Regions from separate parts of the Psychrobacter halotolerans genome, predicted to be linked through region 4. Evidence: predicted binding sites of a transcription regulator. Region 4 holds the regulator's gene; each other region holds the start of a gene.
What was found. The regulator PhoB, encoded in region 4, activates phosphate uptake and scavenging genes when phosphate is short. The targets are predictions, from matches to a motif close to TGTCATNAANCTGTCATAA.

Region 1: pstS (phosphate ABC transporter substrate-binding protein PstS) is a predicted target of PhoB. The motif match lies at 1,836-1,854, and genes of this name have one in related genera.
Region 2: AAJP47_RS01985 (porin) is a predicted target of PhoB. The motif match lies at 1,542-1,560, and genes of this name have one in related genera.
Region 3: AAJP47_RS01120 (inorganic phosphate transporter) is a predicted target of PhoB. The motif match lies at 1,646-1,664, and genes of this name have one in related genera.

Annotation. Positions count from the first base shown of each region.
Region 1 is NZ_JBDKWD010000002.1:227,426-230,645, forward strand. It holds gene thiC (phosphomethylpyrimidine synthase ThiC) at 1-1,084, opposite strand, end outside; TPP riboswitch at 1,407-1,551, opposite strand; gene pstS (phosphate ABC transporter substrate-binding protein PstS) at 1,927-3,105, shown strand.
Region 2 is NZ_JBDKWD010000001.1:469,222-472,441, forward strand. It holds gene AAJP47_RS01980 (porin) at 1-147, opposite strand, end outside; gene AAJP47_RS01985 (porin) at 316-1,404, opposite strand; gene AAJP47_RS01990 (malate synthase G) at 1,960-3,220, opposite strand, start outside.
Region 3 is NZ_JBDKWD010000001.1:260,382-263,601, forward strand. It holds gene AAJP47_RS01120 (inorganic phosphate transporter) at 1-1,561, opposite strand, end outside; gene AAJP47_RS01125 (ATPase) at 2,380-3,220, opposite strand, start outside.
Region 4 is NZ_JBDKWD010000008.1:53,175-56,394, forward strand. It holds gene asd (archaetidylserine decarboxylase) at 143-976, opposite strand; gene dtd (D-aminoacyl-tRNA deacylase) at 1,121-1,576, shown strand; gene phoB (phosphate regulon transcriptional regulator PhoB) at 1,706-2,410, shown strand; gene phoR (phosphate regulon sensor histidine kinase PhoR) at 2,509-3,220, shown strand, end outside.

The DNA of each region.
Region 1 (3,220 bases), on a different contig from region 4:
ATGGTACGTAACGGAGCAAAACACCCGCGTGAATGGTGAAGTAATCAACGCCTTGTTCTGCTTGCTCAATTAGAGTGTCGCGGAAGATCTCCCACGTCAAATCTTCTGCCACGCCATCAACTTTTTCTAGTGCTTGGTAAATCGGGACGGTGCCAATTGGTACAGGCGAGTTACGAATGAGCCATTCACGCGTTTCATGAATGTGGTTGCCCGTTGACAGATCCATAATGGTATCCGCGCCCCAACGCGTTGCCCACGTCATTTTTGATACTTCCTCATCGATAGAAGAACCAAGCGCTGAGTTACCAATATTGGCATTGATTTTCACCAAAAAATTGCGCCCGATAATCATCGGCTCAGACTCAGGATGGTTGATATTATTGGGAATAATAGCGCGTCCTGCCGCCACTTCACTGCGCACAAATTCAGGTGTAATGATTTGAGGCGTGTTGGCACCGAAGCTCTCACCATCATGTTGGCGCATATCTGTCAGCTCGTGCTGCTTTTGCGTCTCGCGAATGGCGATATATTCCATCTCAGGGGTGATGATGCCACGGCGCGCGTAGTACATTTGGGTGACATTACCTGCCAGCCCTTCGCCTGTTTTGGCACGGCGCGGCTTATCGATATGAGCAAATCTTAGATTGGCAGTACTGATATCGCGTGCCCGTGCTTGCCCGTACGAGCTGGATAGACCGCTGAGCTGCTCGGTGTCGCCGCGCTCGGCAATCCAGTGTTCGCGCAGTTTTGGCAGACCACGGGTTAAGTCGATATCGACATTGGGGTCGGTATAAACGCCTGAAGTGTCATACACATAAAACGGTGGGTTTTGTTCCCAACTTGACTCCTCCACGCCTTGAATGGGTGTGTTTGCTAAGCTGATTTCGCGCATGGGCACTTGAATGTCAGGACGCGAGCCCTCGATATAGACTTTTTTGGAGGCGGGGAGGATACGATGAAGGTCGCGGGCATCTTCTTCAAAGCGTACGTCACTTGCCGTGCGGTGAGCAGGGGTCTTTAGCGCCTCAGACTTTTTGTCAGATTTGCTGTTGATTGTATCAGTCGTCGGTGAAGTATCAGTCATCGGTGAAGTAGCAGTCGCGTCACTATTTGGCGTATGGATTTGAGGGTTTTGTACGTTCGATGTTGTTTGAATATCTGAAGGTTTCATATGCTGTCCTAGCGTGTTGGTTTTTGAATAAAATCAACACCGCCAGTCGCTGCGGGGTGAAGCCGTATGCAATGAACAAATACAGTCAAAAAGCAAACGTGCGCCCAAAACGAGGCGTAGTAATTCACTCAAAGATTGATGGACACAAATTATTAAAGCCATACAACGGCAAAAAACCGCTGCTAAACGTTGGCAATAATAACAAGGCATTTCTGCGCGCCCTTTGTACATATAGAACATAAGCCTAAGACTTCCCTGCGTCGGTACTAACCGCATCAGGTTCGGCGGGTGATCTCTCAGCGAATGTATAAAGGCGACTATTTTAATAAAGCAAGTTTACTAAAACAGGCCAATATGACACCGCACCCCGAGTCTGTCAGTGTTGTAAATCAACTTTATACTAGCAAATTCCTATCTTAACGGCTAATGATATTTAAAGATAAATATTTTGCCAAAACTATGTTGCCCATAAAAAATATAGCGAGACTGACCCAGATTCTCTTTGCCTGCTGTACTTGTGTCTGTTTCTATACTGACAGAGTCTGCAAAAAAATTGCATTAGGCTCGCATCATAAGGTTGTGTTTCGATTCTAGTCATATTGACGATAGACGTTCTGCAAAAATGAATGGCTAACTTTGACTCAAAATAAAAGATTAAAAAGGTTGTCATTAAACTGTCATAAAAACTTGTCACTATAGCTCGCATGTCACAAACAATGTTTTTTTGTATCGTTGTCAAACTTTAGGAGTCCTACATGCGTTATTCATTATTAGCAGTGGCCGTCAGCTGTACCTTAGCACTTACGGCGTGTAATAAATCGACCGAAACGACAGAGACCGCTGCTGATACTAGTAGTGCTCCTGTTACCACGACTGAAACCACTGGTACTGCAACCACTAGCACCGCCCCTGCTGCTGGCACGGGTTTTAAATCTGCTGAAAACATTGCCATGAACATTACAGGCGCAGGTGCTTCGTTCCCGCAGCCTATCTATGCCAAATGGTCTGCTGACTACAACGCTGCGACTGGCGGTCAAGTTAACTACCAATCAATCGGCTCTTCTGGCGGTATCAAACAAATTCAATCAAAAACTGTTGATTTCGGTGCCTCTGATGCGCCAATGACGCCTGAAGAACTTGAAGAATCTGGTCTTATTCAGTTCCCAACCGTCATCGGCGGCGTGGTACCAATCGTGAATATCGATGGCATTGAGCCTGGTCAGTTGAAACTAGATGGCGAAACCTTAGCCAATATCTATCTAGGTAAAATTAGCAAATGGAATGACCCTGCTATCACTGCTATGAACCCAGATTTGACCCTACCTGATGCGGCGATCACCACCGTTTTCCGCTCAGACGGTTCAGGCACGACTTTTAACTTCACAGATTATTTGGCCAAAGTGTCAACAGATTGGAATGATACGGTCGGTGTTGATAAAACGGTTAAATGGCCAACCTCTGCAACTGGTGCTGGTGGTAAAGGCAACGAAGGCGTATCAAGCTACGTCAACCGTATGAAAAACTCTATCGGTTATGTTGAGTATGCTTACGCCAAGCAAAACAACATGTCACACACAGCGCTTAAAAACGCAGCGGGCAACATCGTACAGCCATCTGCAGAAACATTTGCCGCGGCGGGTGATATTGACTGGTCAAAACAAGACGGTTTTTATAAAGTTATTACCAACTCTGAAACTGCGCAAGCATGGCCAATCGCTGCTGCAACCTTCATCTTGGTTCATAAGCAACCAGAGAATCCTCAGCAAGTGGCTGGCGTATTGAACTTCTTTGACTGGGCTTATAGCCAAGGCGATGATAGTGCCATGGCATTAGATTATGTGCCTTTCTCAGACACGGCAGTGGCATTGTTTAAAGCCAAATGGAACGATGTAAAAGGTAGCGATGGACAACCTGTCTACAAGCCTGCTCAGTAATATAGCTACTTTAATAACTGTTTAATTATTTTCCAGTTACCCTCTCAAATCACTATTCTCCGGTAATGGTTTGAGAGGTTTTATCACAGCAAATTTAATCATCATTTTGATGGAT
Region 2 (3,220 bases), on a different contig from region 4:
ATCAAAGCGATTTGGTTGATTATCAGTGCTGACGCTAGTATCACTATAATCGGTGGTCACAAAAGCTTTACCGTATATCTCCGGCGCCGCATGGACGGCAGCTAGCGGTAACATTGTCATGCCTGTGACTAAAAATACGTTCTTCATTGAAATACCTTTTCTACCATTTCATTTCTGTCATGTAGAGTTCTGTAATACTTAAAATCTTAAAATGCTTTTATCAATCGCGCCATTATACCTAACAAAAAATTTTAGACGACATAAAAAAACTCACCCCGAAGGATGAGTTTTTATAATCAGATTCTAATGGTTAGATTAGAATTTGTATTCTAGGCCAGTACCAACGACGATTACTTCAGTATCGCCAGAAGTCGTAACTAATTGATCTTCTTCTTGTACAGTATCAGTCCATGAGTAACCAGCATTGTCAGCTTTGTTCATACCAGCATAAGCATGCATAATGATGTTGTCTTTAAAGAAGTATCTGCCACCAACAACAATTTGGTCTGAATCAGAGTTATTGAAACCGTTCAAGTTACTAGTGTTGTTATACTGGGCGTATACAGACGCTGGACGGGCAAAGTTAGTTAGACCCATCTCGCCACTGATAACAAAACCTTTTTCTTTCTTATTGTCACTTGAGTTATCAGCACCATCATAATCCGCTACTTGATATAGCGCGCCTAGTCTTACAGGGGCTGCGATATATTTGCCTAAATCAACAGTAGCCGTACCACGGATGATATCACCATCGATGTTTTGATCTTTATCGTATGCAATACCAGCAGTGAAGCCAGTACCTTGATCAAACATCATCGCAACACCGAAACCAGCATTGTCGTTACCATTTGCATCATCAGAGCTGTACATGGCAGACAATTGTAATGGTAGACCGTCATACTTTGGTGCAGTCCAGATAACTGAACTTTGGATACGGTTACTATCCGCCATGTTTAACGCTTCAACAGCTTCGCTTTCGTTCTGTGTAGTACCTAAGTTATCCCAGTAACCTTGGTTAACAACAACGTTGTCGATTCTGGCTAGGCTTGATTGGTTTTTACCAACACGGAACTCACCAAACTGCTTGTTTACCACACCAAGATACGTATCACGGTTAGTGAAACCATTGCTATCACCATCGATACGTGTGCCATACTCTAACTGATAGATAACATCAGTATTAGCAGTCATGGCTTCAGAACCTTTTAGACCAATACGTGAACCATGAGAATTAATCTCTACCGTGTCTTCATCATAGTTGAAAGCAGGAAAACCTGTGTTCGAATCAAAATCGGTATTCACATAGTCAGCAGCTAAGAATGCTTTACCATATAGAGTTGGCGCTGCATTGGCTGCAGATACAGATAAAGCAGCAACTGCTGTAGCTAAAAGTAGTTTTTTCATGGGGTATCTCCACTTTACAATTTTAGTAATAAGCGAGCTATTATTAGCTGATGCTCATAATGGTATCGTCACAAATCCTCAAAGATATAATGTGTAACTGGCTACCGAGATTAGTCAGAAACAAGTGTGGCGAAGTTCTATTACAGTAAGATGAAAAAAACCATGACTTACATAACTTGGATTAAAAAAGTAACTGCCATGTAAACTTTGGTCTTAATCGGTCCGTTGCGTAACATCCGTTACCAAACTCATACTTCGAATACAAGCATAACAACTTTGACATAATTTGCAACACATTTTTTCGCTTTTTAAACGTGACAATTAATAATTAATATGCACATTATTGAATGTATTTATCCACAAAAAAACGCTCTACCTGCAAATACAGATAAAGACCGAATAGATTCCTATAATGGCTTTGATTGTAAGAGAGTGTCCTCAATCTGAACAATGAACTTTCAATGGACTAATAATAAAGCGCTATTTATCTATGAATAAATAGCGCTTATAAAAACAATTTATCCTATTTACAGCACAGGTAAACATCTGGCCAAATTAACAATGGGCTTTTAGATCAAGGCGCGCCTGATGTAGTAACGGTTCAGTATAGCCACTAGGCTGCTCGCGACCTTTAAAGACCAAATCACACGCCGCTTTGAAGGCATAAGAGTTGTCAAAGTCATTTGCCATTGGTTGATAATCCTCATCATCCGCATTTTGCTCATCAACCACTTTGGCCATACGCTTCATGGTATCCATCACTTGCGTCTCACTGACCACATCATGATGCAACCAGTTGGCAATATGCTGACTGGAAATACGTAACGTCGCACGATCTTCCATTAAGCCCACGTTATCGATATCAGGGACTTTCGAGCAGCCAACACCTTGGTTTACCCAGCGTACAACATATCCCAAAATACCTTGCGCATTGTTATCAAGCTCTTGCTGCTTTTGCTTCTCCGTCCAGTTGATATCTTTTGCCAATGGAATGGTTAAGATATCGTCTAAGCTGGCACGTTCGCGAGACTTTAAGTTGTTTTGTACATCAGCAACATCTACTTGATGGTAATGTATGCTGTGCAAGGTTGCGCCTGTCGGAGATGGCACCCATGCCGTGGTCGCACCAGACTTAGGATGTGCCGCCTTGGTCTCCATCATCTCTTTCATCTCATCAGGTTTTGCCCACATGCCTTTGCCAATCTGAGCATGACCTTGCAGACCAGTCTCTAAACCAATATCAACGTTCCATTGCTCGTATGCGGGCAGCCACGTTTGCGACTTCATCTCCCCTTTTGGTACGAACGGGCCTGCATTCATACTGGTGTGCATCTCATCACCGGTACGGTCTAAGAAGCCTGTATTGATAAAGATGACACGCTCTTTTGCTTGACGAATGGCTTCTTTTAGGTTGACCGTCATGCGGCGCTCTTCGTCCATAATGCCCATTTTTATGCTATAACGCTCCAGCTCTAATAGGTCTTCTGAGGCATTAAACAGGTCATTGGCCATTTTGACTTCTTCAGGACCATGCATTTTTGGTTTAACAATATACATTGAGCCTTTACGAGAGTTAGATAGCTCGTTTTTACCTCTCAAATCATTGAGCGCCAATAATGGTGTAATCAAACCATCCATCAACCCTTCGAAGATTTCTTCCTGACCATTGCCCAAATCCACTAAAATGGCAGGGTTTTGCATCAAGTGACCCACGTTACGGATGAGCAATAATGACCGACCGGGTAAACGAAGCTTGCTCCCATCTGGCGTATTGTATTCACGATCAGGGTTTTGGCGACGAGTGCGCGTCTTACCG
Region 3 (3,220 bases), on a different contig from region 4:
CCGCCGCAGGAAGTGTAATAACCCATGCTAGCCCAATTGGCTTCATTAGCGCCCAATTGGTATCTTTATTGACAATACCAATGCCAAGCACAGCCCCAACGAGCGTATGCGTACTAGACACTGGCAAGCCCATCGTTGACGCACCCATAACGACAGCCGCCGCTGCCAGCTCAGCGGAAAAGCCAGACGCCGGATGCATTTTTGCCAAATTTGTACCCACGGTTTGAATCACCTCTTTACCGATGAACCAAAGACCAACGATAAGAGCAACACCGAATGTCAACATCACAGCAGGCGGTACAGCCGCTTCTGTAGCAATGCTATTGGTACGAATCACATCCATAATCGCAGCAAAAGGACCGACCGCATTAGCGATATCATTTGAGCCATGACTAAAGGCAAAGGCAGACGCGGTAAAGACCTGCATCCAGCTAAACATAATAAAGGTCGCTTTGGTCAAGTCTTCTTTATGCTTACCGCGAATACTCTTGGTATAAATGAAGGTCGCAAGCCACACAAGCGCTGCGATCATGCCCATGATTAAAAAGCCTTGGAGCGTCGTCATACCGCTATTGACGTTTTTAAGGCCTTTAAATACAACCAAAGACGTCATGACCGCGCCGCCTGCCGCCGCAATAATAGGTACCCACTGTTTTAGTGCTTTTAGAGTATCTAAGCTACCGCGCTCATTTTCAATTTCATAAAGCTGCTTATAATAGTCGGTTTCTAAATCTTCAACCACGCAATCATCATCTTTATAGATTTCTTGATCACGTAGCATTGCTGAAGTATAGGCCAGCTGCTCTGACTCTGTTAACCCGTCCAAAAACTCTTTGTGGTTCTGCTTTAGGGTCTTTTTATCCGCTTTTAGAACCGCAATATGCGCCTCTGTTCTATCATTATACTCAATGATATTTTTCTTAATCTGACCGTATAAAAGGTAGGAGAAAACACCGCCTAATAACGGTGATAACACCCAAGAGATCGCGATGGTTCCAACCGTTCCCCAATCTACTGTGGATAACGCCATATCAGTCCCACCTAAGGTAATACCCAATACAATGGAGCTACCGATCACGCCGCCGATAATGGCATGAGTGGTCGAAACGGGTAAGCCTTTTTTGGTGGCAAACAACAACCAAAATGCAGCAGCAATAAGCGCTGACAACATGACATAAATAAACTGGTTGGGCGTCACCGACAGCCCATCCAAATCGACAATACCGCTTCGGATGGTGTCTGTCACTTCGCCGCCTGCCAGCACGGCACCAGAGACTTCAAATATCGCTGCGATACCAAGCGCTTGCGGAATCGTCAATGTCCCTGCACCCACCGAGGTACCAAAGGAGTTAGCGACATCGTTCCCACCGATATTAAATGCCATAAAGACACCAAAAGCGGTTGCTACAATAAAGAGCGTCGTCTGTTGACGCATTGTGTAGTCTAGACCCCACCACAAAAAGTAGGCGGTCATCGCAATCAGTAAAATGGCAAAAAATAGATTTATTCTCATAGAGCCGACGGTTTTGGTTGGCTCTGTAGAACTGCTGCTAATACCCATACGTTGATACGTCCTGCGTAAGCTGATTGAAATTATATACGGTTAATGGCATGGTGCTGCTATCGTCATGTTTGTTATGACATCTGACATCAAGATGTCATCTATAAAATATACAATATACTTTTTAAAGGGTAAAAACCCTGACATTCAATATGTCACAAAGCCGCAAGTGACATTGCCAAATCATCTGATTACAGCATCTTGCGGCTTAGGTATTTATAATAATACTTTTATAAAGAACTGCTCATACGGAAGCGAATACAGTCATAGTCATCATTACAGACTTAGTTACAGGCTTAGTCACAAGCTTAGTAAAGGCTTAGTCACAAGTTTAGGCAAGACACTCAAAGCACCGTATCAAGGTTAACCATGCTTCATTAGACACGCCTAGTTCTGCCACCACCAAGGCCATAACGCGCCTATTATATTAAATATAAGCACAGAATGCATGATGATATTGCAAGATTTGTAACTACTGCGACTTGACGCAGATAATCTCGTTATTTCGCGGCCAATTATACGCGCTTTGCAATAATTGTTTGGGTTTTAAATTCATGGTGGTATTGAGAAAAAAATAGCGATAAGTCACTGATTTTTTAAAATCAAAACTTTCACACCTTATTCATATCCTAGTCTTCACTCCTCAGTATTTATATTGCCGAATTACTTTAAAACCGATACCGTGCTGCTGCGGCAAGTTTTTGCACCTTCTGTCACGCTTGCGCACAGCCAGCAAGAGAAATTTACTCAGTAGCATGTTGTTATTTAGCACGTTGCTATTTAGAACGTTGTTATTACCGTGTCGATTTTATCTTGAACTAACTATATAGTGCTGTTAATTGTTCAATCGCATGGTCTAACACCTGCAAACGCGCTTGTCGCTTATCATTGGTTGCGATGATGCACCACGGTGCTTGCTCAGTATCCGTACGTGCCAGCATATCAGCAGCCGATTGCACATAGTCTGACCACTTGTCTCGATTACGCCAGTCATCGTCCGTCAATTTAAATTGCTTATGCGGTGTCTCTTGGCGCGCCTCAAAGCGTTTGAGCTGCTCTTTTTTATCAATAGCCAACCAATATTTAATAACAATAGTGCCAGCCGCCGCTAAATCCGCCTCAAAACGATTGATTTCATCATAAGCACGCTGCCACTCGTCGTTAGCCGCAAAGCCTTCAATGCGCTCAACCAGCACGCGTCCGTACCAAGTACGATCAAAGATGGCAATGCGGCTGATGCGATCAGTTTGCTCATTTGGCAGGCGTGTCCAAAAACGCCACAGATAAGGATGCTCAGCTTCATAAAGCATGGGCGCTCCAATGTTATAAATTTGATACTCACGCGGGTCGAGCGGTGCCACCAGTCTTTTAATAGCGCCGCCCTTACCAGCCGCGTCCATACCTTCAAAGGCGAAGACGATATGATGACCATCTCGGGCGCGTAGCAGCTCAGCAAGACGAGCTTGTTTTTCTGCCAGCGCTGTCTGATAGTCGGATTTGTCTATTTTTGAATCATCGATGTCTTTTAGAATTTTGGGTATTTTGACAGGGTTAAATTTTTCTGTTTTCCCGTTTTGCTTATCCTGCTTTTTATCTACTAAGGGATTTTCCGATCGCGCGTCAGGACTTGTTTGACTACTCGATAAGGCGTTTTGCATT
Region 4 (3,220 bases):
CCCGTAGAACCGTACTTTTTTAGGATGAATCGACTATATCACGCCGTTCTTTTTATGCAAATTAATAGCCAACAAAAAGCCCAGTTAATCGTCACCATTCACGTTTAACTGGGCTTTTATTTTTTATTATGACAGAGACTTATTACGGATTAGTGACACCCAATAACTGACCCATTTTTACAAAACTAGTGGCTTGCATGGTATTTTCCCAGTCAGCTTTTGCCGCTTTTGGTAAGACGATAATGGCAGTAGATCCTAGATAAAAACGGCCAAGCTCATCACCTTTTTCAAAGGACATATTATGTTCTGCTTCTTGTATGCCCTCTGTGCGCGCAATTTTCCCAGTCGCGACGGTTTCGATACCAGCCACAATCATCGCGCCAACCATGACGACCGCTGCTTTGCCGTACTGCGTATCGAACATACATACGAGACGCTCATTGCGCGCGAACAAGTCAGGCACGTTGGCTGCTGTGACCGTATTGACAGAAAATAGCGTACCAGGCACGTAGCGGGTTTTGGTCAATGTGCCAGCGAACGGCATGTGCACACGGTGGTAGTTACTGGGCGCTAGATAAACGGTTGCAAAACTACCATCGGCAAAATAACGACCCTCTTCGTTGTCAGCAAGTAATTGCCCAACGTCATAGTGGCGACCTTTTGCTTGCAGGACTTTGTGGTCATTAATCTGACCTAACTGAGAGATAACACCATCAGCAGGACTGACAATGCCATTAGTCGTCGTATCGATAGGACGCGCGTCTTCTTTTAGCTCACGGGTAAAGAAGTCATTAAAGCTTTCATAGGCATTAAGGCTTTGGCGCTCATACTCATCCAAGCTGACGTTATAGGCTTTGGCAAAGCTGCGAATAAAGGTGCGTTTGACATAAGGATGACGGCTGGCGGCCAAACGACCAGCGACTTTACTCAGCTGCTGCTGCGGGACAAACTGTTGTAAGGTGGTGAATAAATTCATAGTAAGGCTACCAAAAAAAGTTTTAATATAGGGCGTGTTGCACATTCACAAATAGGCAAGTGTATAACGCTATTTTATCATGGACAGCATCCGATTGTATGACCATAATCTGTAAGCCATTTACAAATAAAAAGGAGTCTATAAATGAGAGCACTTATACAACGCGTACGTAGTGCCAGCGTTAGCGTTGATGAGCAGGGCGTGGGTCGCATCGAGCAGGGGTTGCTGGCATATATTGGCTTAGGGCATGATGACAATCTACAAACAGCTAAGCGCCTGATTGATAAAATCCTTACGTACCGTGTTTTTGAAAATAACGATGATCCGGCCAAATATGGCAAACTGGATAACAATGTCCAGCAAATAGGAGGTGGGTTATTATTGGTTTCTCAATTTACGTTGATGGCGAAGACAGACAAAGGCCGTCGTCCTGACTTTGGTGACGCCATGGCACCTGAGGCAGCGCAAGCATTGTTTGCTCAGTTGATCGAGTATGCAAAAACCCAGTATCCGATTATTGCTACTGGTCAGTTTGGTGCTAATATGCAAGTTGAAAGTATCAATGATGGCCCACTAAACTTTTTGTTAGAAGTGCAGTAAGCTTTGTCACATTTAATAGATGACTGTCATTAAGTTGTCACAATTAATTCGTTTAATGAGTAAAGGCTGGCGAATGTTTATCGCCTTTTTTACCTGCCAAACTTTGTACTCTAAGACTGAGAATGCGTTATGTATCATGAGCAAATTTTAATTGTTGAAGATGAACCTGCGATTCGTGAAATGGTGGTGATGACCCTAGAGATGGCTGGATTTGACAGTCTACAGGCAGCAGATGTGTCAGAGGCGCATCAACAAGTGGTGGATCATAGACCTGCGCTTATTTTATTAGACTGGATGTTGCCTGGTGACAAAAGTGGCGTGGATTTTTGCCGCATGTTAAAGAACGATGAGCTGCTCTCTGAAATACCGGTCATTATGCTGACGGCCAAAAGCGAAGAAGACAGTAAGGTTCATGGTCTCGATGCCGGTGCCGATGATTATATGACCAAGCCTTTTTCGACGCGTGAATTGATATCACGAATCAAAGCGGTACTACGCCGTAGTAATGCGCTGAGCGGTGACAAGTCTATCGACATTGGCAAACTTAGTCTGGACCCAAAAAGCCAACGCGTGACCGCCGCTGGTAAAGTGGTTGAGGTTGGCCCTACTGAATATCGATTGTTGGCATTTTTTATGAGTCACCCAGAGCGTGCTTATACGCGTACACAGCTGCTAGATCAAGTGTGGGGCGGCAATGTTTATATCGAAGACAGAACCATTGATGTACATATTAAGCGTTTGCGCACACTACTGCGGCCTTATGAGTGTGACACCTTAATCCAAACGGTTCGCGGGACAGGCTACCGGTTTTCCAGTCTTGTTGAACCCATATAATTGACGTAACTGATGACATTGATAATAAGCAGTCTCATGGCAGTCGCAACCTAACGTAACACAGCGAATAGTGGTAAGGATGATCAATGAGCAAAATAATGACAACAAAACAGGATCAACAAAATCAATCAGAACCCGTTTCTCATCAGGATGCCTCAGACCAATTGACCAAGATTAGAAGTGCTTTATTGGCCCTACGAGACGCTGTGATTTTGCTCAATGAAGATGACAATGTGGAGTGGTGGAATCAGGCTGCCCAAGATTTATTGTCATTGCAAGGAGATGATGCTGGTAAAAGCATTTTTGACTTTATTCGAGTGCCTGAGTTTCGTCAGTATTATCATGCGACAACCGCCTTCAACGATGGCGTGCATATAGAGTCGTGGCAAGATCCTAAGCGTTATTTAAAGTGTGAGCTCACGCCCTTTGGCGATGAGAAGTTGTTGATTATTTATGATGTGACGCGCTTGCAGCATTTAGAAGAGATGCGCCGCGACTTTGTGGCAAACGTCTCGCACGAACTACGCACGCCATTGACGGTTATGATGGGTTATCTGGAGAATTTCTCCGATCAACCCGATATGCCGCCGCATTGGCGACGTGGTTTTGAGCTGATGACGCAGCAGACTGCGCGCATGAATCGAATTGTGAATGATTTATTATTATTGTCGCGCATTGAGATCGAAGAGACGCATGAGCTTAACTACATTGATATGACCCGTCTATTGACCAATGTCTATGATGATGCCCAAGCTTATAACCAAGAATACAAGCATACCATTCACTTGCAGATAGACACTTATGATGGGC